2 regions of the Thalassotalea piscium genome follow, and region 2 is predicted to be linked to the other one. Evidence: predicted binding sites of a transcription regulator. Region 2 holds the regulator's gene; the other holds the start of a gene.
What was found. The regulator FNR, encoded in region 2, switches genes on or off when oxygen is low (the NO sensors DNR and NnrR bind a similar motif). The targets are predictions, from matches to a motif close to TTGATCTAGATCAA.
Positions count from the first base shown of each region.

Region 1 (4,445 bases), 280 kb from region 2:
TAATTCATAACACCAATTAAAAAAAGTTGTTCATTCAGCGAGATTTAAAAGGCTTAGAGGCAAGGCACTGATCACAGATAATGGTTATTTTCGGTAACTGCTCCTGCGTTACCCTATTATCTCACTTCCATGTGGGACCTTATTTAAGTCAGTAACGCTGCGTATAAGCCTTTTAAACTCACCCTTAGGAGCTCGTCAGAAAAGTGATAACGTTACAAATTGATTGGATGGAGAATACTACACCTGCATCAATTTGCTTTGTGCTAACTTCCCTGACGATGCTCTGAATTGGTCAACTATTTATTTCAATTGGTATAAGACCGCTTTAAGCCTTTACATGTGATCAACAATACAATCTCCAAACTCTGAACATGTAACTAACGTTGCACCATCCATCAAACGTTCAAAGTCATAAGTTACTGTTTTTGCTTTAATTGCACCAGACATTCCTTTTAAAAGTAAATCTGCAGCTTCATACCATCCCATATGTCGTAACATCATTTCAGCTGATAATATTACTGAACCAGGATTAACCTTATTTAAACCCGCATATTTAGGAGCAGTACCATGTGTGGCTTCAAATATAGCTATTTCTTCACTGATATTCGCGCCAGGCGCAATCCCTATACCACCAACTTGTGCGGCTAAAGCATCAGATAAGTAATCGCCATTTAGGTTTAACGTTGCGATCACGCTATACTCTGCAGGTCTTAATAATATTTGTTGTAACATTGCGTCGGCAATAACATCTTTTATAATAATATCTTTACCCGTTTTAGGGTTTATTAGTTTACACCAAGGACCGCCATCTAGTGTTACAGCACCAAATGCTTCTTTGGCAATTTCATAACCCCATTCTTTAAAAGCACCCTCGGTATATTTCATAATGTTACCTTTATGAACCAAGGTAACCGACTCTCTGTCGTTATCAATAGCGTATTGAATAGCCTTCTTTACTAAACGTTGTGTACCTTCTTTAGACACAGGTTTAATGCCAATACCACAGTTTTCTCTGAAGCGAATGTTATTAACACCCATTTCATTAATTAGAAAGTCGATAAGTTTCTCAGCTTTTTCTGTACCTGCTTTATACTCGATACCGGCATATATATCTTCAGAGTTTTCCCTAAAAATAACCATATCAACTTCTTGAGGTTTTTTAACTGGACTTGGTACACCTGTAAACCATTGTACCGGACGTTGACATACAAAAAGATCAAGCACTTGTCGTAAGGCAACGTTTAACGAACGCATACCACCACCAACAGGGGTAGTTAATGGCCCTTTTATTCCAACTTTATATTGTTTGAAAGCCGCTAATGTTTCATCGGGTAACCATGTTTCGCTGTCATAAACTTGGGTCGCTTTTTCTCCAGCATAAACTTCCATCCAATGAATTTTTCGGTCTTGGTTATATGCTTTATCTACAGCGGCATTCACTACAGTGATCATTGTAGGCGTTACATCGACACCAATTCCATCGCCCTCAATGTAAGGAATAATAGGATTGTGAGGAACAATTAAGTTTCCATTTTCTAACTTAATCTCATTACCATTTTGGGGGATTGTTATGTTTTTGTACATAATAGCGGCCTCTTTTATTGCGACAATACGTAGAGCGAATAGCCCGAACTTAATTCTTAAGCTAATCGATCACGACTTATTAGACTAATACAGTATTGGTGATAGTCGGTATTAATTCCATGAATAATCGAACAAAGTTTATGTCAAAAAATAATTAATACCATATTATATACAACAAAAAGGGCTATTCGAATGAATAGCCCTAATACCTGATAACCTTCAATTTATAGCGGTGTAGCACTAAAAAGTAATCAAGTAAGATAATTTTCTATGTTTTAATTAAGGGACTAAAACAACCGGTATGCCACTATAATGTGCAAGTTTATTAGCAACGCTACCTAACACTAAGTCTGCTATTCGTGAGCGCCCTCTTCTACCAACAAAAAGCATTGATGCTTTTGTCTCTTTAACATAGTAATGAATTTTTTCTACCGGCTCACCCCATAATACAACACAACTAGCCTTTACACTTGGGGTAGCGGCACTTTCAACCATAGGTTGAAGTATGGTGTCAATGATGTTCTTTTCTTCTGCTACTTTATCTACGCTATCTGGAATAATTCCCTTAGTGGCCAAAGGATTACCAGAAGTATACTCATACGCATAAACTAGGTTAACATCTGCGCCAGTTTCAGCGGCTAATGAAATAGCTCGATTAACTGCCCTTTTACTCCATTCACTGCCATCTACACCAACTACATATAACTGCTTTGCCATGATAACTTCCTTAATAAATGATTTTACTAAACAATATAGAAATATAATACACGCTTACATGATAATAGCTAACGTAAAAACTGATTTAAAGATTTGATTCACCTTCACTTGAGCTAAATCAATAACCCGAACAACATTTAGACAACGCTATAGGAAAATAATATTTAAAACGGAGTTAAATTAGAGTTGCTTAAAAGCAATAATAGCTAGCTGCAGACCATTAACACACTGATAATCTCTGTTATTTTATAAAAATAGCCGGTTAATAACACTTTATCTATCTCGGAAAAAAGTCAAACGATTAAAAAAGGTAGCTGAATTTTAGCAACAGCTACCTTTAAACAAAAATATTAATACTTGAAGTTTCTTGTTTAAAAAACTCTGCCCATCCAACAAGTGGAGTGGGTATATTCAGTGTAAATTAGAAACGCCATACGGCTAAAAACTGTGCTGCATTATCATTAGTACCTTTCTCTCCTAGTTTATTTTTCCAGTACTGATATTCTATACCTACAAATAATCTACCAGCTTTATTACCTAACACTTCACCTAAATCTAAACGCACTTGGGGTTGGAATAAAATCCAGGATTCAAGTTCAGTTGTACCAAAATTGTTCGTTTGAGTGCGACCATCAATATATTCTAAGTGACCTTCAATACTCCAGCTTGTTGAGCCTACTTTAAACGGGTAAGCCCAAGCAAAATCAATCATAAAACTAGTATCTTCATCAACAACCGTAAATACTGAAGAGTCTGCGCTTCCACCACCTTGATGTATATAACTTGTTACATCAACTTGAGCAAAAGCAAAACCAGTTAGATCTAATGAAAACCTAACACCCGGTAATACCCAAACACTATTAACTTCAGGTGAAAAGTTCGCACCAGCGACCAAACCTATATCTTTTACTGGGCCAAATGCTATTTTATTACCCGTAATCGCGCCAAGGCTAAAGTGCGAATACCATTCTCCATAAAGTTCACTGCTATCAGTAACAGGAAAGTTTGCATCATCATTAACGCTATAGCGCGAATGGTCGATAAAGAAAAAGTTATCACCATACTCCCAACCACCTGCATGCTGAAAAGTAATAATGGTTGTATCGGCAGTACCACCAGTGCCAACTCGCTCTAATTCACCAAACGCTTGTAATTGTACTTCAGTAGTGCTCCAAGTTTCTGCTTGAGCCAAGTTGCTGATCCCTGCAGTTACTACTACAGCACTAATAGCTGCAGCATTTAACGTGTTTTTAATACTCATATAATACCCTTACTTACTTTATTTATGTTGTTATAAAAATTATTATCATAATTGTTATTAATTTATGCTTGTCTTTAAAATGAGCAAACACGACTAAGTAACTTTGTTTTTCCCATCAATGTAAAATTGCAAATCCTGACATCACTGTCAACTTTTATTTTAAGCATCAGAATAAACTTACAGAAAAAGAGAAAACTTGGAAAACAACATTTGTTGACACCTCTGATAGGGTTTGTTACTAGTTGTAAAACTAACTAAACTTTAACTTTGTAAGGTAAAAAATAATGAGCTTTCAATCTTTTAACCCACCAAGACGAATATTAATGGGACCTGGTCCATCGGACATTAGCCCACAAGTTTTATCATCTTTATCAAGACCTATTGTAGGTCACTTAGATCCATTGTTTATTGGCATGATGGATGAAGTAAAAGCTTTACTACAGTACGCATTTCAAACAAAAAATGAGTTTACAATCGCATTGTCTGCACCAGGTTCAGCGGGCATGGAGGCTTGTTTTGTGAATTTAGTTGAGCCGGGAGATAAAGTAATTGTTTGTCGCAATGGCGTTTTTGGCGACCGTATGGTTCAAAATGTTATTCGTGTAGATGCCGAACCAATAATAGTAGACACAACTTGGGGTCGAGCGGTTGAAATTGACAAAGTTGAGCAAGCTCTTATTGATAATCCCGATGCAAAGTTTGTTGCATTTGTTCATGCAGAAACAGCAACTGGAGCAGTTTCAGATGCAAAAACACTTTGCGCACTTGCCCATAAACATGACTGTTTATCTATTGTTGATGCAGTTACATCACTTGGCGGTATTGAGCTTAGAGTAGATGAATGGGGAATTGATGCAATCTATTCAGGTTCACAAAAGTGTTT
Region 1 is NZ_AP027362.1:1,874,594-1,879,038, reverse strand. It holds gene icd (NADP-dependent isocitrate dehydrogenase) at 334-1,584, opposite strand; gene QUD79_RS08115 (universal stress protein) at 1,864-2,301, opposite strand; gene QUD79_RS08110 (hypothetical protein) at 2,723-3,562, opposite strand; gene QUD79_RS08105 (pyridoxal-phosphate-dependent aminotransferase family protein) at 3,847-4,445, shown strand, end outside.
Region 1: QUD79_RS08115 (universal stress protein) is a predicted target of FNR. The motif match lies at 2,410-2,423, and genes of this name have one in related genera.

Region 2 (4,445 bases):
ATGACCTAAAGCAATTTTGGTAGCCCCAATTTCTTCAGCAAACGAATACAAAGTACCGCGACGTAATCGCGAGCACAAACCACAAGTGGTTCTCCCTTCTGGTACTTTGGCTTTGACCACAGAATAGGTATCTTTATCAACAATATAATAAGGAATATTAAGCGATTCAAAGTAAGTAGGTAATATATGCTCAGGAAACCCCGGCTGTTTTTGATCTAAATTCACTGCAATTACTTTAAAGTTAACAGGGGCAGACTTTTGTAAGGCAAGTAAAATATCAAGCATGGCAAATGAGTCTTTACCACCACTAATAGCTGCCATTATAACATCGCCATCTTCTATCATATTATAATCGGCAATCGCTTTACCGACTTTAGAGCGAAGTTTCTTAGTTAATTTTTTTGTGTCTAAAGCAATTTCTTGCTCATTGGTCAATGCGATTGTGTCTTCAATCATAGTAATAATCAGTGTTTGATACTGTCGATAAAATTTTGAGCCGTATTATATACCGATACTAGCACTAACCCAAAAGATTAAGTATAAAAACTAAAGTAGAGAATGAATGGAACTGTAGGTTGGTATTTATGCCGTCAAATGGCTGCCTTTTACGAATAAGGGTAATTGATGTGCTTATCAGTTATAGCTCCTTGCATTACCTTACTACCGCCGTCCTTGGCGGTAAAGCACAACCTACAAATGGCAATATTATTTGTTAAAACTAAAGCTATGAAAATGAGCTAATGGTTAGTATGAGCGTCCACTGAGGTGGAAATGAAACACTTGATGAGCATAATTTCTTAATTGTAGGTCGGCATTTATGCCGTCAAATGGCTGCCTTTTACGAATAAGGGTAATTGATGTGCTTATCAGTTATAGCTCCTTGCATTACCTTACTACCGCCGTCCTTGGCGGTAAAGCACAACCTACAAATGGCAATATTATTTGTTAAAACTAAAGCTATGAAAATGAGCTAATGGTTAGTATGAGCGTCCACTGAGGTGGAAATGAAACACTTGATGAGCATAATTTCTTAATTGTAGGTCGCATTTATGCCGTCACATAGCTGCCTTTTACGAATAAGGATAACTGATGTGCTTATCGGTAATAGCTCCTGCATTACCCTACTACCGCCGTCCTTGGCGGTAAAGCACAGCCTACAAAAGACAATATTACTTTGCAGAGTTCAACTTATACATTAGTTTTGTAATGGTGATTGGTAGCCTTCAGGTTTAAGCGCTAATACATCGCAGTTTAGCCCGTCGATTACATGTTCGGCAGTATTACCAATTAATGCAGCTGAAAGGCCTGTTCTGCCAATGGTACCTAATACTACCAGTTCTGCGTCTAATGATAGTGCTTTGTCTTGAATTATGTCTTCAGGTAAACCTTCACCTATGTGTGTGTTTTCAAGAGCGATATTGAATTTTTTTGCTAGTGTAGTCATTGCTGCTTTATGATGATTGAGCATAGATTCGTTGTATTCGTTAGCGTTGAATTCAGGTATTTCAATAGCGATATTAACGGGTGTACCGGGGTATGAGTTTACTAGGTGAACATTTGCTTGAATTAAATTACCTAAGTTTAATGCTTCTTCTGCAATTTTGTTGTTAAGCGATATATGTTCATCTTCGTCGCTACCTACATTAACTGCAGCTAAGATATTGCCATTTTTTGGCCATGAATGTGATTTAACTAGTAATACTGGACACGGACATTTACGGAGTATATGCCAATCGGTTGGTGTGAATATTACTGACTTAAGTTTGTCGTGTTCATGGGTACCTTTAATGACAATGTCGTAGCCTTCGTTTAGCACTTGGTCAATAATGGGCTCGAAAGGGCGGTTATGCCAAATGACTTTGCTGTCAATTTTTATATCGTGTTGAGCGACAGATGCAATTTTTTCGTTTAGCCAAACTTCTTTGTCTTTGATCACTGAATTTCGCATTACTTCACGCTCATCACTTGAGAGCATAGTAGTCATTTCGTATGAAAAATCATAAATACTTAAAAAGGCAGTAATGGTTGCGTTGGTTTTTGTTGCTAACTCAATTGAACGTTCAAGTGCTTTTTGATCTTCAGTGGTAGGGTCAATAACAGTTAGTATTTTTTTATATTTTTCCATGGTTAGCCTCATAAGTTATTCATAATTATGACTACACAGACTTAATATCTTGTAAGTTGTGCCTTTCGATTAAAAATAATCAATTGATAATCAGTGTAGCCTTAATAAGATGATGCATCAAAGACGTAATTTATAAGTTGTTCTAAATCAATTAAATACCAACAAGCCCAGAGATGTTAACTATAGTGTTTAACGGCAAATAAGTGCGGTTAAATGCCCGCACATTCTTTTAATTTTTCTGCATCAAGTATTGTGATCAATTTACCTTCGACTTGAATTAAGCCACTTTTATGAAAGCGGTTAAGTAAACGGCTGATTGTTTCTACAGTTAAACCAATGTAATTACCAATATCACTTCGGGTCATAGTTAGTCTGAATTCTGTAGCAGATAGGCCTCGAGCATGGTACCTAATACTAAGTGCACTAATAAAGGTTGCTAAACGTTGCTCTGCATTTTTACGGTTTAATAGTGTTAGCATTTCTTGATCGGCACGAATTTCTGTACTCATCATTCGCAAAATTTGCTTTTTAAGCTTTGGTACTGTGTTTGAAAGCGTGTCTAAGGTGTCGTAGGGAATTTCACACACCATAGAGGTTTCTAAAGCTTTTGCAAAGCTAGGATGTGTTGACTCAGCAATTGCATCAAATCCTAATAAGTCGCCAGCTAAATGAAAGCCTGTAATTTGTTCTTCGCCATGTTCATCAACAGTAAAAGTTTTAAACGTGCCAGAACGAATAGCAAAAAGCGATTGCATTTTGTCGCCATCTTGAAATATTTGCTCGCCTTTATGAATAGGGCGTTTACGATCAATTATATTATCAAGATCTTCTAATTCTTTATCATTTAAAGAGTATGGCAAGCATAATTCACTAATACTACAATTTTGGCAGTGAATATGTTGTTGGCCTGAGCATTGACGATTTTCCATTTTATCCTTGAATTTACGCGAATAAATTATTTACTACTGATGGTATTAGAACATCATGTCAGATGCAAATTTTAACGTATAAATTCCATAAATTATTAGCATTATTGCCATAGATTTTCGAAAAGTATTATTAAGCAACAATGTCTTTAAAGAAAGCGCGCCAACCGAAACAGTAATTAGTGCAGGTAAGGTACCTAGGCCGAAGAAAAACATAATAGTTGCGCCAGATACTAATGACCCACTGGCTAATGACCAAGTTAAGGTTGAATAGACGAGCCCACAGGGCAACCATCCCCAAATGGCTCCTAATGCTAATGCTTGTTTGGCACTATTTACCGGTATAAATTTTTTACTTAACGGCGACAGTAGTTTCCATAGGCCTTTGCCTAATTGCTCTACTTTATTTAGTACCATAAACCAACGGCCAATATATAGCCCAAGTAAAATAAGAAAAACACCTGCGATCATTCTTAATATAGTGACGGGAAAACCAATGTTTTTTGCGGCGAGTGAACCTGTAAATCCAGCAATAGCACCAATAAGCGAGTAGGTGGCAATTCTACCAAAGTTATATGCCATCACTATACTTAACTTACTGCTTTGCTGTTGGCTTTTATTAATAGCAGAAGACAGCATGGTAGTTATACCACCACACATTACGATGCAATGTCCTGAGCCTAATATGCCAATAATAAAGGCTGCAAAAAAGTCTATTTCCATAATTGAACCTGAAAGTGTATGTGCTTCATATTTGTAAAAGAAAGCAAGAATATCATGAATTACTTGCGCTCAATCAACTTAATCGTAATTGAGTTAATTGGTGCTTAATACAATTGACTCAGATCATCTTTTTCTAGCACTAACTATTGTATAAGTACGTTAATTTTAACACTTAACACGTATAACTCGATCAATAAGAGTTTCATCTTTCTGCGGAGTAATTTATGTTTAGCAAATCTTTGGTTAGCTTAGCCGTTGCCAGTTTCTTTATACCTACTAGTTCAATTTTAGCAAATGATATGCCTGAAGTATCGTCAAAAGATGATACAGAAGTGATTGTTGTTATTGGTAAAACACCACGTAAAGTGCAAGATGTTGTTGGCGCTGTATCTGTTATTAATAGTGATGAAATTGATAAAATGCTAGTACATGACATGGCAACTCTATTTCGTTATCAAGCGGGGATTAATGTAATTAATTCTGGTAGCCGCTTTGGCGATTCGAGTATTGCTATTCGAGGCATTGCGGGTAATAGAGTCACTACAGAAATTGACGGTATTCCGGTTGCTGATCAGTTTAGTGTAGGGAGTTATTCAAACTCTGGCCGTAATACTATTGACCCCGATCTTATTAAGCAAGTAGAGATATTAAGAGGGCCTGCTTCAAGTACA
Region 2 is NZ_AP027362.1:2,154,523-2,158,967, reverse strand. It holds gene ttcA (tRNA 2-thiocytidine(32) synthetase TtcA) at 1-456, opposite strand, end outside; gene uspE (universal stress protein UspE) at 1,196-2,125, opposite strand; gene fnr (fumarate/nitrate reduction transcriptional regulator Fnr) at 2,335-3,054, opposite strand; gene QUD79_RS09350 (sulfite exporter TauE/SafE family protein) at 3,100-3,774, opposite strand; gene QUD79_RS09345 (TonB-dependent hemoglobin/transferrin/lactoferrin family receptor) at 3,999-4,445, shown strand, end outside.